3 regions of the Devosia sp. A369 genome follow, and region 3 is predicted to be linked to each of the others. Evidence: predicted binding sites of a transcription regulator. Region 3 holds the regulator's gene; each other region holds the start of a gene.

Region 1 (6,362 bases), on a different contig from region 3:
GCCGCCTGTGTGCGGTTTTCGAGCGATGATGGCGAGGCGCTGCCTCGATATTAGTTTTTTGATAGTGAGCCAGTCGCCTCGCCATCACGCCGGGATTTTCGCAGGTTGGTTCAGGTACGCCAATGTTGCAGACGCAGCTGCCGGTTTCCTCTGCCCAATGGGAGCGACCTCCCATCCCCGACCGTCCCCACGCTCATCACTCGTCATGATCGCGCTCTGGCGTGGGCGATGAAGGGAGTATGCGGGAGGAATGCGGGGGCGGGGATAAGTTTTCCAAAAACTGGATCGTCACCCTCGGGCTTGACCCGAGGGGATTGAACTTGCTGCGGCCGGGGAAGTGCAGAGCCCTCGGGTCAAGCCCGAGGGTGACGGCCGGGAAGGAGCACAGATGTCGCAGTCGACACCCTCCCCCCTGCGGGGAGGGATCAAGGGTGGGGGGGGGTGGCCACGCTCATCGGGGCTCTCGCACCCCTCCCGGCTCGACGACGGAGTTAGCAAGGGCTAACTCCTATCTCGCTCTCCCTCCCCGCAAGGGGGAGGGTGAAGCCGGTGGGTGGGCAAAATCTTGCCCCAGCCACGGTGCTCATCGCCAGATCACGCCGGCTGAACCATCTCAGGATGGGTCCCGGCTCAAGGCCGGGATGACATCGAGGCTGTGGGGGGCGCGTTGCGGGCGCCGCAAATGGGGCTTATTCCGCCGCCTTGGTGGCGAAATGCGGGCGGCGGGCCATGACTTCCTTGAGGAAGTGGCCGGTATAGGAGCGGGCGTTGGCGGCCACGTCTTCGGGGGTGCCGATGGCCACGATCTCGCCGCCGCCATCACCGCCCTCGGGGCCGAGGTCGATGACCCAGTCGGCGGTTTTGATGACTTCGAGATTGTGCTCGATGACGATCACTGTATTGCCGCCATCGACCAGCTCATGCAGCACATCGAGCAGCTTGGCCACGTCGTGGAAATGCAGGCCCGTGGTCGGCTCGTCCAGCATATAGAGCGTGCGGCCGGTGGCGCGCTTGGATAGCTCCTTGGAGAGCTTGACGCGCTGCGCCTCGCCGCCCGACAGTGTATTGGCCGGCTGGCCGATTTTGACATAGCCCAGACCCACCCGTTGCAGGGTAGAGAATTTGTCACGGATGACGGGGACGGCCGAGAAGAAGTCGACACCCTCATCAATGGTCATGTCGAGAATGTCGGAAATCGACTTACCCTTGAACTGGACCTCCAGCGTCTCCCGATTGTAGCGCTTGCCCTTGCAGACATCGCAGGTGACGTACACGTCGGGCAGGAAGTGCATTTCGATCTTGAGCACGCCATCGCCCTGGCACTTCTCGCATCGGCCGCCCTTGACGTTGAAGCTGAAGCGGCCGGGGCCATAGCCACGGGTCTTGGCTTCCGGCAGGCCAGCAAACCATTCGCGCAGCGGGGTGAAAGCTCCGGTATAGGTGGCCGGATTGGACCGCGGGGTGCGGCCGATCGGCGACTGGTCGATATCGATGACCTTGTCGAGGAATTCGAGGCCGGTGAGGCTTTCATGCGGGGCCGGAACCACGCGCGCGCCATTCAAACGTCGAGCAATGGCCTGATACATGGTGTCGATCATCAGCGTCGACTTGCCGCCGCCGGAAACGCCGGTGATGGCGACGAACAGGCCGAGCGGAATATCCACCGAGACATTCTTGAGGTTGTTGCCGGTGGCGCCCTTGACGCTGAGCTGCTTGCCCGGCCGGGCTTCGCGGCGCTCGGCCGGCATGGGGATGCCCATGCGGCCGGAGAGATATTTGCCGGTCAGGGAATCGGGATGATTGAGAATGTCCTGCGGCGTGCCTTCGGCGACGATATGGCCGCCATGGACGCCGGCGCCGGGGCCGATATCGACCACATAATCGGCGGTCATGATGGCGTCTTCGTCATGCTCGACGACGATGACGGTATTGCCGATGTCGCGCAGCCGCTGCAGGGTTTCGAGCAGGCGGGCGTTGTCGCGCTGATGCAAGCCGATGGAGGGCTCGTCGAGCACATAGAGCACGCCGGTGAGGCCTGAGCCGATCTGGCTGGCCAGCCGGATGCGCTGGCTTTCGCCGCCCGACAGCGTGCCCGAATTGCGCGCCATGGTCAGATAATCGAGGCCGACATCGATGAGGAAATTCAGCCGCTCGCGGATTTCCTTGAGGATACGCTCGCCGATCAACTGCTGATTGGGGGTGAAGGCCTCGGGCAGCGCAGCGAACCACTCGACGGCATTGCGAATGGATTTCTCGGTGACCTGGCCGATATGCAGGCCGTTGATTTTGACTGCCAGCGTCTCCGGCTTCAGCCGATAGCCGCCGCAGGCAAAGCAGGGCTTGGCCGACATGTATTTTTCGATTTCTTCGCGCATACCGGCGCTTTCGGTTTCCTTGTAGCGACGCTCAAGGTTGCCGATGACGCCTTCGAAGGCCTTGGTGGTCTTGTATTGGCGCAACCCGTCATCATAGACGAAATCGACCTTGTCCTTGCCGGTGCCATAGAGCACGGCATGCTGGACCTCGAAGGGCAGCTCGTTCCAGGCGGTGCCGGTCGAGGCGCCATACATCTTCACCACGGCCTGCAGGGTCTGCAGATAATAGGGCGCACTGGTCTTGGACCAGGGCAGGATGGCGCCGTCCTTGATCGACAGGGTCGGGTCCGGCACGATCTGGTCGGGATCGATCTTCTGTTCCGTGCCGAGGCCATCGCAGGCCGGGCAGGCGCCGAAGGGATTGTTGAACGAAAACAGACGCGGCTCGATTTCGGCAATGGTGAAGCCGGACACCGGGCAGGCGAATTTTTCCGAGAAGGTGGTCTGCTTGAGCGTACCGTCCTCGGTCTTCTCATCGGCGAATTCGATCAGCGCGATGCCATCGGCCAGCTTCAGCGCCGTCTCAAAGCTCTCGGACAGGCGGCCGGAAATGTCGGGGCCGACGACGACGCGGTCGACCACCACTTCGATGTCGTGCTTGAACTTCTTGTCGAGGGCAGGGGCGTCCTCGATCTCGTGATATTCGCCATCGATCTTGACGCGCTGGAAGCCCTTGCGCATCAGATCGGCCAGTTCCTTCTTGTATTCGCCCTTGCGACCACGGGCGATCGGCGCGAGCAGGAACAGGCGGGTGCCCTCGGGCAGCTCCAGCACCTTGTCGACCATCTGGCTGACGGTCTGGCTTTCGATGGGCAGGCCGGTGGCCGGCGAATAGGGCACGCCGACGCGGGCAAACAGCAGGCGCAGATAGTCGTATATCTCGGTGACCGTGCCAACGGTAGAGCGCGGGTTACGCGACGTGGTCTTCTGCTCGATGGAAATTGCGGGCGACAGGCCCTCGATATGTTCCACATCGGGCTTCTGCATCATTTCGAGGAACTGGCGGGCATAGGCCGACAGCGACTCGACATAACGCCGCTGGCCTTCGGCATAGATGGTGTCGAATGCCAGGGAGGATTTTCCGGACCCCGACAGGCCCGTCATCACGATGAGGCTGTCACGCGGCAGCCGGAGGTCGATGCCCTTGAGATTGTGCTCGCGGGCGCCGCGGACGACGATCTCTCGGTTCTGGCTGGGCTTTAGCGTCATCATTTCAGTCCATGGCTCGGTGCGCCGAGATAGCGGCACGGCGGCAGAAGGCTTGGGGTCGGGAAGACCAGACAGATAGGCGCGGCCTGCTCCTGCTGCAAGCGGCTCGCGCGCATGGCCGTCCGGCGGTCCGCTCACCTTAGCGTGTCCCCCAAGCTTGCCAAAGCGTCATTCGCGACAAGAACATAAACAGAACGAACAGGATTCGGTCAAGGGAGAACATGCTGGCCCCCAAAGTGGTTGCGCCCCGATGTCGGCCAAGCCTGCTGACAGGATGTGTCAGCAGCGCCGTGCTGCCGCAGAAATGCCGCAATCGGTTCCCGCAGGCCGGTTTCGCTGTGCTACCATTCCAGTCTGGCCGACAATCCTGCGGCCTGTCCCGACACTGATCGGATTTTCATGAACATTCCCGCATGGACGAAACCCGCGCTGTACGGCGCGGCGACTGGCGCCGTTGCCCTGGCCATCATCGGCTTTACCTGGGGCGGCTGGGTGACCGGCGGTAGCGCCCAGGAGGCAGCAGCGAAGTTGTCGGCCAGCAATCTGGCGACGGCGCTGACGCCGTATTGCGTGGAGCGTTCGAAGTCCGATCCGCAGGCTGGCGTCGTGCTGGCCGAATTCACCGCGGCATCGGCCTTCTCGCGCCGCGGCATCATCGAAAAGTCAGGCTGGGCGACTCCGCTCGGAGCCGAGGCACCCAACAAGGTTCTGGCCGAGGCCTGTGCGCTGGCGCTGACGCCAGCCTGATCTGTCGCCGGTCCCGCCCTGATGGGGAGGGGCCGGCTTGACAGGTCAGTTTGAATTGGAACATAAAGGGAACGAACAGTGTTGTTTAAAACAATCGGTTCCCGCGCGCTTTCCGCTGTCGGAAGCGGTAAAGTCGCGGCCGCACATCTGCTGGACCGCCGTTGAGGCGGCAGGGCTGTGCAACCGGTAAGTAAGCGTCCCAGGCCACGACAGGGCGGGACTGAATAAAAAGGAATTCGCCATGGCAGGCAGCGTGAACAAGGTCATTCTGGTCGGCAATCTCGGCGCCGATCCCGAAGTGCGTAACCTTCCCAGCGGCGGCAAGGTGGTCAATCTGAGCGTTGCCACTTCGGAGTCCTGGAAGGACAAGAATACCGGCGAGCGCCGCGAAAAGACCGAGTGGCACCGCGTGGTGATCTTCTCGGAAGGGCTGGCGCGCGTGGCGGAAAGCTATCTGCGCAAGGGCAGCAAGGTCTATCTCGAAGGCCAGTTGCAGACCCGCAAGTGGCAGGACCAGTCCGGCGCCGACAAATATTCCACCGAAGTGGTGCTGCAGGGCTTCAACTCGAACCTGACGCTGCTCGATGGTCGCGGCGAAGGCGAAGGCGCCGGCGCGCCGCGCGGCAATGAGGGTGGCTATGGCAATGAAGGCGGCGGTTTCCGCGGCGTTCAGGGTGGTGGCGGCGGTGCCCGTCGGCCCCAAGCCAACGCCCCGGCCTTCGAGCCCGGCGGCATGGATGACGACATCCCGTTCTAGGAACGGCAGCAAAGGGGGGCAGCGGCTCCCCTTTTTTGTATGTGGGCAATGACGGTGGGAGGGGGCGGGCCGGCAGCCAGTCAGTCAGGCAGGCAGGCAGGCAGGCAGCCTACCAGCATCGGTCAGGTGGCGAACACGCAAAACGTGTTGCGACCGGCGGCCTTGGCCGCATAAAGCGCGGTGTCGGCCTGGCGGAACAGGTCCTCCGGCGCGCCGCCGCGATATGACGCGACGCCGACCGAGGCGCTGAGCGTGAGGGTCTGGCCCAACCGGGTGAGCGGGCGGCCCATGGTGCCGACAATGCTCGCGGCCTGCGCTTTGACCGCGTCGGGCGCGATGTCGGGGCCGAGCAGCACGGCAAATTCGTCGCCGCCGATCCGCGCCACCAGATCGGCGCCGACGCAGCTTTCGCTCAGCCGCAGCGCCGCCTCCTTGAGGCATTCGTCGCCCACGGCATGGCCGTAGGTGTCGTTGACCTGCTTGAAGCCGTCGAGGTCGACCAGCAGCAGGGTGCCGACGGTGTGATACCCGGCGTCGAGCTGGATCAGCCGGGCCTGGAACAGGCTGCGATTGGCGAGGCCGGTCATAACGTCGAATTCGGCCAGATAGCGCGTGCGGTCGGCCATCAGCTTTTCGTCGGTGATGTCCTGCTTCATGCCGAAAATGCGTTTGGCCACGCCATCCTGGCTATCCACCGCACCGGTCAGCCGCATCCAGCGATGCTTGCCGGTGGTGGTGATGATTTCCACGTCGAGCCCGAAATCCGTGCAGGTCCGGATCGCCTCGGCGCGCGCCGCTTCCATCTTCAGGCGGGAGGCATCGGTATAGAGGGTGAGCGTCTGCTCCCTGGTAATGGGCGCACCGTGCGGGACCTCGAAAATGTCATAGACGCTGTCGGTCCAGGCGATGGCATTGTCGGCCAGATCGCATTGCCAGACCCCGATCCGCGCCGTGGCCGAGGCCCGGTCGAATAGCTGGCGCCGCAACTGGTCCTCGGCCTCCAGCGCGGCGATACGCCCGGCCTGGGATTGGATGGTGCGGTTTTGTCGGCTGATGGTGGCGCGGGCAAAAATATCCTGCGCCAGCGCCACGATGCGCTCGGCCATCTGGCGACTGCGCGGGCGCGCGTCGAACAGGCTGAGCAGCAGCGGCGGGCGATCAGAGGCGGCGGGCAGCTGCAGGCCGGCATAAAAGCGGGCGCCGACAATGGCGGTATCGGCCATGACCAAGGGGTATTCCGCCGCCAGCGCACGCGCCTCCAGCCCGGCCAGATT
Region 2 (6,362 bases), on a different contig from region 3:
CCCCTATCCATCGCGGTGATCGCGGTGTCCGACTCGCGGACGCTGGAAACCGATACCGGCGGCGCACTGCTCAAATCGCTGCTCGAAGCCGATGGCCATCATTGCGCCGAGCGCCTGGTGATCCGCGACGATATCCAGCTCATCCGCCAGGCGGTGCAGGGCTTTGTCGCCGACCCCACCGTGGATGTCGTCCTCACCACCGGCGGTACCGGCTTTTCCGGCCGCGACGTGACGCCGGAGGCGGTCGAGCCGCTGTTCGACAAGCGCATGGAGGGCTTCTCCGTGCTGTTCCACCAATATTCGGCGACCACGGTGGGCACCAGCTCACTTCAGTCGCGCGCTACGGCCGGGCTGATCGGCACGACATTCGTCTTTTGCCTGCCCGGCTCGCGCGGCGCCTGCCGCGACGCCTGGGAGGGCATTCTCAGCCACCAGCTCGATTACCGGCACAAGCCCTGCAATTTCGTCGAGCTGATGCCGCGCCTCGCCGAGCGCTGAGTCCACCCCCTATCCCCAGAACAAAAACGGCGCCCCTCACGGAGCGCCGTTTTCGATTCATATCACCACGGCTTAGTGCCCGTGGCTCATCGCCGAGCCGCCTTCGGGCTTGCGGATCATGAACGCCGCTACCACCGCGAAGAGCGAGATGATCGCCCCGACGAAAAACGCCGAGCGAATACCACCGGCCAGGGCCGCGACTTCGTCCAGTCCGCCGGCAGCCAGCGCCGCCGTCTGGATGGTCATTACCGCCACGAACAGGGCAATGCCTGCCGCGCCGGCCAGTTGCTGGACCGAACCCAGCGTGGCGCTGGCGTGGGAATAGAGGTCCTTGGGCACCGAGCTCATCGAGGCGGTGAAGATCGGCGTGAACAGCAGCGCCAGGCCAATGCTCATGGCGATATGACCGGCCATCACGGCCCAGGTCGGGGTATCCTGACCCACCAGGGTCAGCGCCCACATCACCGCCGAGACGATCATCGCGCCGGGCACCGCCAGCACCGTGGGACCGACCCGGTCATAGAGACGACCGACCACCGGACCCATAACGCCCATGATCAAGCCACCGGGCAGCATCAGCAGGCCGGTCTCCAGCGTGTCGAGGCCGAGCACCTTCTGCGTATAGATCGGCAGCAGGATAATGGTGCCCAGCAACGCCATCATGGCGACGAACATCATGCCGATGGAGACGCGATAATTGGCAGACTTGAAGGTGCGCAAATCAAGCAGCGCCTTGTCGTCGCGCTGCAGCATCAGCTGGCGGGCGATGAAGGCCACCATTGCCACCACACCAACGACGAGCGGCGCCCAGACCGGGATCAGCGGCGCGTCGCCGACATGGCCGACCGCCTCGCCGAAGCTCGACAGCCCATAGATCAAGCCGCCAAAGGCCAGTGCCGACAGGATCACCGAGACCACATCCAGCGGCGTATAACGCGGGGTGGAGACATTCTGGATCTTGCGATAGCCCAGCACCAGCGCCCCGACGGCAATCGGCAACACCAGGATGAACATCCAGCGCCAGTCCATATGGGCCAGGATGAAGCCGCCAATGGTCGGGCCAACGGCCGGCGCCACCGACATGACAATGGAGATATTGCCCATGGTCTTGCCACGGGCGTCCGGGGGCACCAGCGACATTACCGTGGTCATCAGCAGCGGCATCATGATGGCGGTGCCGACCGCCTGCACGACACGACCAAAAATCAGCAGCTCAATGCCCGGTGCCACGGCGCAGATCAGCGTGCCGGCGGTGAAGATGGACATGGCCAGAATGAAGATCGGCCGCGTGTTCATGCGCTGCAGCAGGAAGCCGGTGATCGGAATCACTACGGCCATGGTCAGCAGGAATGCCGTGGTCAGCCACTGAGCTACGCCGGCCGTGATCCCCAGATCGGTCATTAGATGCGGAATCGCCACGCTCATGATGGTTTCGTTGAGAAACACCACGAAAGTGGAAACCAGCAACAGGGCGATCACCAGCCTGTTGCGGGCGGCTTCGCTCTGGTTGAGCGGTGGGGTGCCGGCTAGTTCGGCGTCAAAATTGCTTGTGTCGGTACTCATGATATTCCTCGAACCCAGATGGCACTGGGGCTACGGATGACGTCGATAATTTTCGACCGCATCGTGAAAAAATTCTGCGACAGCCGGTGTCAGCAGCCTGATTGTTAAGTGCAAATGTCAGACGACAGCCGCTGCCGAGGCGGCCAATGCAAAGTCATCAATTTAAACATCGCCCGAGCGCATAGCGCCCGCGAAAGGTTGGCAGGTGTAGGCCCGCCCCCTGGTTCCGTCCACCCACACAATTGCAATTCTGGCCTGCAAATTTGGGCCGCCGCCCCTTCTCCCGCATGGCCGGAGCCCCCATATGTAGTCCAGGCCGCCATACAAGTTCTTGTTTTGTTCTCAAAATACTGCTATTTCCTTAATGGCGTTCTGCAGTGACGATTCGACTGCGGCGCGCCCGGCAGGAGATGTCTCATGGCCCTTTATCAGGCCCCCTCGTTCGAAGCCCTCGAAATGCTCAGCCGCAGCCGCGACGCCGATCTGGCGCGGCGTGAACTGCTTGATCCCGACCGCATCCGTGGTCGTGGCGCTCAGAGCAATCGCAGTGGGCGCTTTGAAAAGCAGAGCCGCGAAAGCTTTGATGATGGCTGGGACAATGTCGAGCCGCTCTCGATCTTCGAGACGGTCGAGCATATCGAACGCGCCAAGACCATCATCACCTCCAATGACAGCCCGGATATCAATTTCGATCGCTCGATCAATGCCTATCGCGGCTGCGAGCATGGCTGCTCTTATTGCTTTGCCCGCCCGACCCATGCCTTTCTCGGCCATTCGGCCGGCATCGAGTTCGAGCGCGATATTTACGTCAAGGTCAATGCCGTCGAGACGCTGCGCGCCGAGCTGGCGGCCAAGAGCTATCGGGTCAAGCCCATCGCCATGGGCACCAATACCGACCCCTACCAACCGGCCGAGCGCAAGCACAAGCTGACGCGCGGCATCCTCGAAGTGATGCTGGAAACTCGCCATCCGGTGATGATCACCACCAAATCGGCGCTCATCATCCGCGACCTCGATCTGCTGACCCAGTTGGCCGAATTGGGTCTGGTCAAGGTTGCCCTCTCGATGACCTCGATGGACCACAAGCTCAGCCGCCGCATGGAGCCGCGCGCCTCCTCCCCGGCCCGCCGGCTGGAGGCTATCCGCCTGCTCAGCGAGGCCGGCGTGCCGGTGGCGGTCTGCGCCTCGCCGATGATTCCGGCGATCAACGACATGGAGCTGGAGCGCATTCTCGATGCCGCCGCCGCGCAGGGCGCAAAAAGCGCCTCAATGATCCTGCTGCGCCTGCCCGGCGAAGTGCGCGACGTGTTCCGCGAATGGCTGCTGCGCCATTTCCCCGACCGGGTCCGCCACGTGTTGTCGCTGGTGCGCGACACCAGAGGCGGCCGCGACAACGACCCGCGTTTCGGCTCGCGCTTCACCGGCGAAGGCCCCTACGCCACGCTATTGCGCCAGCGCTTCGACAAGGCGCGCGAACGCTATGGCCTCGACGCCAAACTGCCCGGCCTGCGCAATGACCTGTTCACCGCCCCCCACCTCGAAGAGCGGCAGATGAGTTTGTTTTAGAGGGCCGGTCCCCTCTAATACTGCGCCACCTTGCGCGCATGGCTGGCCATGAAGTCGAGCGACGCCATCACCCCGCGCAGGGATAGCCATACCTGTTTGCTCGCCCCATCGCTCAATGGCACCGTCAGCAGCAGCGCATTGCGCTCCTTCATCCGCTCGATCAGCGCCGCTGTGCGCCCGGGATCAGCGACGAAGAACTGATTTTCGGTATCGTAGCGGGTCTCCAGATCTTCGGTGAAGCTGAACTGGTCCGGGCTCATTCCGCCAAACGCCAGCACCAGCGGCCGGCCGGTATCGATGGTCACCCCATCAGCCGCCACGGTAATGGCCACGTCGAGATCGCCGGTCAGCCGGTTGCGCATCAGGGTCAGCTTATAGGCGGGCAGGCTGGCGCTGTTCAGCTCCTGGCTGCCGGTGCTGGCGAAGCAGGAAAAGCCATAATAGCTGGTGGCGCTCTCATCGATCACATCCGGGCAGGCGGCCAGCCAGTCCCGGTGATATTCCCGCCATTCGCCAAACGGATGGTGGAAGGGCTCGGCTGCCGCCGGCATGACGCTCAAGGCAAGAACAACAAGGACGCTGCCAATTCTGGCGATCATCAAATTCTCTTTGTCTGGCGCCCCCCGGCAGAAGCGATTATAGCAACCGGCCCGCGCCCGGCACAGGGCTAAAGCACGGAGATCGTCATGCATGTCACCCAGCACAAGGGCCTCGTCATCTGCGAATTGCCACCGCAGGGTGGCCTATTGGGCAGTGACCTGACCGCGCCTGGCCTCATCGGCGACGTCTATGACGCCAACCCCGACCTCATCGTGGTGCCGATCTCCCGCCTCGCTCCCGGCTTTCTCGATCTCAGAACCCGCATCGCCGGCGAAGTGTTCCAGAAAATGGAGCAATATGGTCAGCGCCTCGCCATCCAGGGCGATATCGCCGCCAACGTCGCCGCCAGCACAGCGCTGCATGATTTCGTCTATGAGACCAATCGGCGGGGTCATCACCTGTTTGTGCCCGACCGCGCGGCGCTGCTGGCCCGCCTCGGCGATTGACTTGATCGGCGCCAGGATGATGCTGGCGCCATGTTGTTCGATTCGACGCTACAGACCGAGCCTGACTATTCCCATGAGCTGGCGCTCCTGGCGCGGGGCGCCCGTGTCGTTGCCGGCGTCGACGAAGCCGGGCGCGGGCCGCTGGCCGGACCGGTCGTCGTCGCCGCCGTGGTGCTCCACGCCGACGCCATTCCGCTGGGCCTAAACGATTCCAAGAAACTGAGCGAAGATCAGCGCGAAAGCCTGTTCGAGCAGGTGATGGCCGTGGCGCTGGCCGTATCGGTGGTCGTCGCCCCGCCCTCGATCATTCTCAGCCGCAATATTCGCGGCGCCACCCTATGGGGCATGGCCCAGGCCGCCTGTAGCCTCAGCCTGCGCCCCGATCGCGTGTTGATCGATGGCCGCGACGTGCCGCTCGGCCTGCCCTGCGAAGGACTGGCGCTGATCGGTGGCGATGGCCGCAGCGTCTCCATCGCCGCTGCCTCCATCGTCGCCAAGGTCACCCGCGACCGCATGTGCCGCATCATGGATGGCGATGCGCCCCAGTTCGGCTTTGCCGGCCACAAGGGCTATTCCACCGCCAAGCATATGCGCGCTCTGGTCGAGCATGGCCCCTGCCGCCACCACCGCGAAGAATTCGCCCCCGTCGCCGAAGCCTGGGCGCGGGTCCGGGTCGCCTGACCGCCCCTCTTAACCTCCCGCTAACCCCTTAAAAACGCTCCATTAACTCTGCCGCGCTATAACGGGCTTGTTAGTACTGCGTTAGGGTTAAGTGTATGTTGAGTACCGCGCGTAGGGTCGTTCAGGCCACTGCGGAGGAGACCCAGCGTCTCCCCATCGACACTATTCTCGTGGGCGATTGCATCGACCATATGAATAGTTTGCCGGCCGGCTCCGTCGATCTCATCTTTGCCGATCCGCCGTATAATCTGCAGCTTGACCAGAGTCTGACGCGCCCCGACCAGTCCAAGGTCGATGCGGTCGATGACGACTGGGACAAGTTCGACAGCTTTGCCCATTATGACGCCTTCACGCGCGGCTGGCTCAAGGCCGCCCGCCGGGTGCTCAAGCCCGATGGGGCGCTGTGGGTCATCGGCAGCTACCACAATATTTTCCGCGTCGGCACCGCGCTACAGGATCTCGACTACTGGATGCTCAACGACATCGTTTGGCGCAAGGCCAATCCGATGCCGAATTTCCGCGGCACGCGCTTCACCAATGCGCATGAAACGCTGATCTGGGCCGCCAAGAGCCAGAAAAGCCGCGTCACCTTCAATTATGAAGCGATGAAGCTGGCCAATGACGACACGCAGATGCGCAGCGACTGGCTGTTCCCGATCTGCACCGGCAATGAGCGGCTCAAGGACGAGGACGACGAAAAGGTCCATCCGACCCAGAAGCCGGAAGCCCTGCTGTTCCGCATCCTCAATGCCACCACCAAGCCGGGCGATATCGTGCTCGACCCGTTCTTCGGCACCGGCACCACCGGCGCCGTGGCGCGCAAGCTGGGTCGCCATTTCATCGGCATCGAGCGCGAGCAGAGCTATATCAATGCGGCGTTGAAGCGGATTTCCACCATTCGCCCCGGCGTGTTCGAGGCGCTGCAATCGGTAACGCCGAAGCGCAAGGAAACCCGCATTCCGTTTGGTTCGCTGATCGAACAGGGATTAATCGAGCCGGGCGCGCAAC
Region 3 (6,362 bases):
GTGAGAACCGTGCCGGCGCCGATAGCGGCCTGCTGGCCCAGCGCCTTGACGGCGAGGGAAATGCTGGTCAGCGCATCGGGCGAATTGAGCGGCACTTCGATCATGGTGATGCCGGCGGCGACTAGCGCCTCGCAGACGCCCACAGTTTCGGCCGGCGTAATGCCGCGCAGGATGGCGATGATGTGACGATGGTTCATGGCAATGAACTCCAAACTAAGCGGCAAAACTGCGCGCGGCCTTGAGGCCGGCGAGCACGATAGCGGTGGTATCCTGGGCCTCGCCCGTGGCGCCGATCATGGCGAGCACCTGGGTGTAAAGTGCGCAGAGCGCCGGCGAGCCGATCAGCGGCACCGGCTCGGTGCCGATCAGGTGACGATTGCCACCAATCTCGGTGCCGATCAGCAGGCCCGACAGATAACCGGCGCACCAATCGGGCTGGCGGCCCGAAAGCAGCGAACTGGCCCGAACCTGGAACAGCGTGCCCAGCAATTGCTCGGGATGCGCCAGGCCGGCCGCCGCGCCTTCGGCAAAGCCCTCGGCCCGGCCGGGGCCATCGAGGTCGCCGCCCAGCGAATGGCGCAGCACGGAATTTACGCGCAGCACTTCAAACATTTCGCCGGTCATGGCGGTGGAGAAATGCTCGATGCGGGTGCCGGAGAGCTGCGCCCATTTGGAATGGGTGCCGGGCATGCAGACCACGCCGGTAAAGCCCGGGCGCAGCGCTGCCAGCCCCAGCAACTGGGTTTCTTCGCCACGCATCACATTGTCGGCGCCGCCCTTCTGGCAGACGCCGGGCAGGATGGCGGGGGCCAAAAAATTGTCGGGCATGACCGGGCGCACGGCGCCGTCGAACAGCCCGCGCAAATCGGTGGGCGCTTCGAGATAGGGCGCTTCCAGCCACCCTTGGCGGGCGCCGGCCATGCCGCAGATCAGCACCTCAATAGCGCCGGAGCGCTCCGGGCTAACGCCCTCGAGCACCTCGCTCAACGCGCCAGGAAACTCTTCGCGCGTCAGCTTGCCCATCCCCTTGGGCGAGCTTCGTTCGAACGCGACGCTGCCATCGGCGCGCACGCCCCAGGCCCGAAGGTTGGAGGTGCCCCAGTCAACGGCTACCCAGTCTGCAATCTCAGTCACGTCGTCTCCTCACCGCCTGCCTCGTCGCGGCGCGACCCTAATGGCTGATATCCGTTTCAGCCAGCCCGATTCTGCGTCAGAGAACAGCCCGGATCGGCCCATGCGGTCCCCTCGTTTGGTAAGGTTTTCAGAGCGTTGAGGAATATCGACGGGCGTGAATTCATCGCCGCGTTCAATTGTATGATTTTTTCTTCGGAATCGCGTTCACTCTGGCGTAAGCCGTGTTAGAACGGCTGCAAACGCGGGCCCGTCGGTGTGTTTCGCGACGCTAGAGGAAAATGACATGACTGCAGGCAATGGCCAGGGCGAGGCGCCCAAGAAACTGCGTTCGCGGGCCTGGTTCGACAATCCCGACAACCCGGATATGACGGCGCTCTATCTTGAGCGCTACATGAATTTTGGCGTGTCGCGGGAAGAACTGCAGTCGGGCAAGCCGATCATCGGCATTGCCCAGACCGGCTCGGATCTCAGCCCCTGCAATCGCCATCACATCGTGTTGGCCGAGCGCGTGCGCGAGGGCATCCGTGAAGCCGGCGGCATCGCCATCGAATTTCCGGTGCATCCGATCCAGGAAACCGGCAAGCGCCCCACCGCCGGGCTCGACCGCAACCTGGCCTATCTCGGCCTCGTCGAAGTGCTGTACGGCTATCCGCTCGATGGCGTGGTGCTGACCATCGGTTGCGACAAGACCACCCCGGCGATGCTGATGGGCGCGGCCACCGTCAATATTCCGGCCATCGCGCTGTCGGTTGGGCCGATGCTGAATGGCTGGCACAAGGGCGAGCGCACCGGCTCGGGCACCATTGTGTGGAAGGCGCGCCAGATGATGGCCGCCGGCGAGATCGACTATGCACAGTTCATCGAGCTGGTGGCGTCGTCGGCGCCGTCGACCGGCTTCTGCAACACCATGGGCACGGCCAGCACGATGAACTCGCTGGCCGAGGCGCTGGGCATGCAATTGCCCGGTTCGGCCGCCATTCCCGCGCCCTATCGCGACCGCCAGGAAATGGCCTATCGCACCGGCAAGCGCATTGTCGACATGGTCCACGAAGACCTCAAGCCGTCCGACATCATGACCAAGGACAATTTCCACAACGCCATCGTGGTCAATTCGGCCATTGGCGGCTCGACCAACGCGCCGATCCATATCAACGCCATTGCCCGCCATATCGGCGTACCGCTGGATATCGATGATTGGCAGGAGCAGGGCCACAAGGTGCCGCTGCTGGTGAATTTGCAGCCGGCCGGCGAATATCTCGGCGAGGATTTCTACCATGCCGGCGGCGTGCCCGCCGTGGTCAACGAGCTGATGACGCAGGGCCTGATCCGCGAGAACGCGCCCACCGTCAACGGCAAGACCATCGGCGAAAACTGCGCCAGCACGGTGATTCAGGACGACAAGGTCATCCGGCATTTCGGCAATCCGCTCAAGGCGGAGGCCGGGTTCCTGGTGCTGCGCGGCAATCTGTTCGACAACGCCATCATGAAGACCAGCGTCATCTCCTCCGAGTTCAAGGAGCGCTACCTCAACAATCCGGCGCATCCCGGCATGTTCGAAGGCAAGGCGGTGGTGTTTGATGGTCCCGAGGACTATCACCACCGCATCGACGATCCGGCGCTGGAAATCGACGAAAACACCCTGCTGTTCATGCGTGGCGCAGGGCCCATCGGCTATCCCGGTGCGGCCGAAGTGGTGAACATGCGGCCGCCCAACTATCTGATCAAGAAGGGCATTCATGCCCTGGCCTGCATTGGCGATGGTCGCCAGTCCGGCACCTCGGGTTCGCCCTCGATCCTCAACGCTTCACCCGAAGCAGCGGCCGGCGGCAATCTGGCTATCCTGCGGACCGGCGACAAGGTGCGCATCGACCTCAACAAGGGCCAGGCCAATATCCTGATCTCGGATGAGGACATCGCCACGCGCCGGGCCGAACTGGAAGCGGCGGGCGGTTACAAATACCCCAAGCACCAGACGCCGTGGCAGGAAATCCAGCGCGGTATCGTCAGCCAGCTGGGCGATGGCGCCATTCTCAAGCCAGCCGAGAAGTATCAGCGCATCGCCCAGACCGAAGGCGTGCCGCGCGACAACCACTAAGCGCACGGCAAAATAGCAAAGGCCCGCATTTCGATGCGGGCCTTTTGTTTTGCCGGTCAGCGCGGGATAGAACCCGCAAAAGAAAAGGGCCACCGCGCTTTCACGCGGTGGCCCTTGACCGAGCAGCGCCGAAGCGCGCTCGCCTTGCTAACTAGAGCAGGGTCAGGTTCGTTGCCGATTCCTTGCCGTCACGGCCGGTCTCGAGCTCGTAGGTCACCTTGTCGTTCTCATACAGGCCCTGCAGGCCCGAACGCTGAACAGCGGAGATGTGGACGAAGGCATCCTTGCCGCCATTTTCAGGCGAAATGAAGCCGAAGCCCTTGGTGGTGTTGAAGAATTTGACGGTGCCGGTGATGACGGACATGATAGTTTCCTTGTGCTCTTACGAGCGGTTATCCAATGGCAACACGCCAAAGGAAAATAACGTTCGCATGGTAGAGAAGGAAGCCACGGTCCGGCACGCCGGCATTAGGCAGCCGACTTAGGCTGAAAACGTATGCCCACTATGTGGCACGAAATGGCGCCGATTGCAAGGTCTCGCGAATAGTGGTTGCAAGAACAATGCAGCAGCCCAAGCAAACCGCCTGCCTGCTTGCTGTTCATCCCCGCCACACCGGCAGTGGGCTACGCCAACGCCGCCCTGATATGGGCCAGCGCCCGGACGAAGATCGGGTGCCAGTCGGGACCCGGCTCGGCCGCCAGCGGCCACCAGAAAAAAGCAAAGCGGTGGCCGCCATCATCCGCGGTGTCAAAAAGCCAGCGTGATTCCAGCGGTCCGGCCTCAACGCGCACAAAATGCCAGAGTTGATCGGGAGCGATAGCAAGGCTGCTGCCCAGGTCGGACGTCACAATGGCTTGGGTGAGGCCGGACTCCTCGGCCAGTTCGCGGAGCGCTCCGGTGGCGATAGTCTCATCAGCCTCAAGCGTGCCCTTGACCAGTTGTACGCCGGCGAGCGGATGCCGAAACACCAGCAGCTCCGGCCCGTCAGACGTGGGGCGGAGCAGCACAGGGCAAAGCTTTTCGATGGGAGCCGGCATGCGAGATTTATGCCCGTCATGCCGGCCAAAGGTCAAAGCCGTCGGCTCAGTATTTGCGCAAAAGTCCAACCAGACGACCCTGCACCTTGACCCGGTCAGGCGGGAAAATGCGGGTTTCATAGGCGGGATTGGCCGCTTCCAGCGCGATTGTATTCCCCTTGCGGCGCAGGCGTTTAAGGGTTGCTTCCTCATCATCTACCAGAGCAACGATGATCTCGCCGGTGCTGGCGACATCCTGCTTCTTGATGAGCACGGTATCGCCATCGAAAATGCCGGCATCGATCATCGAGTCGCCGCGCACTTCGAGCGCGTAATGCTCGCCGCTGCCCAGCATTTCGGGCGGCACCATGATGGTGTGGGAATGGGTCTGGATCGCCTCGATCGGCGTGCCGGCGGCGATGCGGCCCATGACCGGGATGGCGATCGGCCTTGCATAGTCATCAGCGGCCGACATGCGCGAGGGGGGCGACGCCACCTTGCCCAGATTGCCTTCGATGACCGAGGGCTCGAAGCGGGTCTTGCGGCCGCCAAGCGATGGGTTCATCGAATCGGGGAGCTTGACCACCTCCAATGCCCGGGCCCGGTTGGGCAGGCGGCGGATGAAGCCACGTTCCTCGAGTGCGGTGATCAGCCGGTGGATGCCCGATTTGGATGCCAGGTCGAGCGCATCCTTCATCTCATCAAAGGATGGTGGAATACCGCTTTCCTTCATCCGCTCGTGGATGAACATCAGCAGCTCGTGTTGTTTGCGCGTGAGCATGGACCCCTCGGGAGCAGAATCGGAACATAGACGGAACGACCATACGTGTTCCAGTTATGTTCTGCAATATCCCTTGGGCTTTTACTGTCAGAAGCCGTCCACGGGGAGGGCTTCGACTAGCGTGCCGGCGGGTTGGCCGGGGTCGTTTTCGGGCTGGATAATCAGCATATCGGCGCGCGCCAGCGACGAGGTATGGCCGCTGTCGGTTTGCGAAATAGGCAGCAATTGCAAGCCGTTAGCTGTGTGCAATAGCTGCGCGCGCATGAAGTGGCGGCGGGCAGTATTGGGTGGGGTCGGACCAGCCAGCGGAAGGTGCCAGGGGGTGGGTTCGGGGTGGCCGAGCCAGGCGCGGAGGGCAGGGCGGATGAAGACCATGGCGGTGACCATGGCGGAGACCGGATTTCCGGGCAGGCCGAAGATCAGCGTCTTGCCTTTTGTCCCAAACATCAAGGGCTTACCGGGGCGCATGTTGATGCGCCAGAAGTCCAGCTTCACGCCGAGATCGAGCAAAACCGCCTGCACGATGTCATGATCGCCGACGCTGGCGCCGCCAGTAGTCACCAAGATATCTGGCGGATTGTCGAAGATTTCTGCCAGCATGCTGGCAAGTTTCTTGCGGTTATCTTGCGCGATGCCGTGGTCGGTAACAGATTGGGCGTAGGGAGCGAACAAAGGAGCCAGACCAAAGCTGTTTGATGCAACAATCTGGTCGGCTCCGAGTGGGTTGCCGGGCAGCACCAATTCGTCGCCGGTGGCGAGCAGGGCAATGTTCGGCCGTTTGGCGACGCCCAAAGTTGCGGCATTGGCGGCGGCGGCGACGGCGAGGTGCATCGGGGCGAGGCGCATGCCCGGATCGAGCAATTGCTGGCCGGTGGCAAAGTCGTTGCCGCGGGGGCGAATGCTGTGACCGAGCCGGGCCGGGGCGGTGAAACGGACGACGCCGTCCGCTGCGACGGCCTCTTCCTGCATGATGACGGTATCGGCGCCGGGGGGCACCGGGGCGCCGGTGAAGATGCGGACGGCCTGGCCGGGCTCAATTGTGCCGGAGAAGCCGGCACCGGCTTGCGAGGTGCCGACAATGGTCAGGGCGTGGCCGTCGACCACATCGGCGGCGCGCATGGCGTAGCCGTCCATGGCGCTGGCGTTGAAGGGGAGCTGGTCGTGAGTGGCGAGCAGTGGCTCAAGCAGGACGCGACCGGCCGCCTGGGCGAGCGGCACGGTTTCCAGCGTCGGGGCAGGAACGCGGTTGAGGATGGCGGCGATGGCGGATTCGACCGGTAGCAGGCTCATGGCCGGGAGAAGTCGCCGGATTTGCCACCGGATTTTTCCAGCAGG

What was found. The regulator LexA, encoded in region 3, represses DNA repair genes until DNA is damaged. The targets are predictions, from matches to a motif close to TGTTCNNNNTGTGTTCNG.
Region 1: uvrA (excinuclease ABC subunit UvrA) is a predicted target of LexA. The motif match lies at 3,764-3,781, and genes of this name have one in related genera.
Region 2: ACX3OZ_RS04965 (PA0069 family radical SAM protein) is a predicted target of LexA. The motif match lies at 2,388-2,405, and genes of this name have one in related genera.

Annotation. Positions count from the first base shown of each region.
Region 1 covers NZ_JBTMWV010000006.1:148,708-155,069, reverse strand. The annotation lists gene uvrA (excinuclease ABC subunit UvrA) at 690-3,584, opposite strand; gene ACX3OZ_RS10320 (hypothetical protein) at 3,984-4,331, shown strand; gene ssb (single-stranded DNA-binding protein) at 4,573-5,088, shown strand; gene ACX3OZ_RS10310 (diguanylate cyclase domain-containing protein) at 5,211-6,362, opposite strand, start outside.
Region 2 covers NZ_JBTMWV010000002.1:299,978-306,339, reverse strand. The annotation lists gene moaB (molybdenum cofactor biosynthesis protein B) at 1-498, shown strand, start outside; gene ACX3OZ_RS04970 (MDR family MFS transporter) at 571-2,061, opposite strand; gene ACX3OZ_RS04965 (PA0069 family radical SAM protein) at 2,479-3,627, shown strand; gene ACX3OZ_RS04960 (hypothetical protein) at 3,642-4,226, opposite strand; gene ACX3OZ_RS04955 (DUF4180 domain-containing protein) at 4,314-4,673, shown strand; gene ACX3OZ_RS04950 (ribonuclease HII) at 4,704-5,354, shown strand; gene ACX3OZ_RS04945 (DNA methyltransferase) at 5,453-6,362, shown strand, end outside.
Region 3 covers NZ_JBTMWV010000001.1:158,884-165,245, reverse strand. The annotation lists gene ACX3OZ_RS00780 (2-dehydro-3-deoxy-6-phosphogalactonate aldolase) at 1-197, opposite strand, end outside; gene ACX3OZ_RS00775 (2-dehydro-3-deoxygalactonokinase) at 214-1,134, opposite strand; gene ACX3OZ_RS00770 (IlvD/Edd family dehydratase) at 1,418-3,229, shown strand; gene ACX3OZ_RS00765 (cold-shock protein) at 3,381-3,593, opposite strand; gene ACX3OZ_RS00760 (NUDIX hydrolase) at 3,854-4,267, opposite strand; gene lexA (transcriptional repressor LexA) at 4,314-5,027, opposite strand; gene ACX3OZ_RS00750 (molybdopterin molybdotransferase MoeA) at 5,115-6,317, opposite strand; gene moaC (cyclic pyranopterin monophosphate synthase MoaC) at 6,314-6,362, opposite strand, start outside.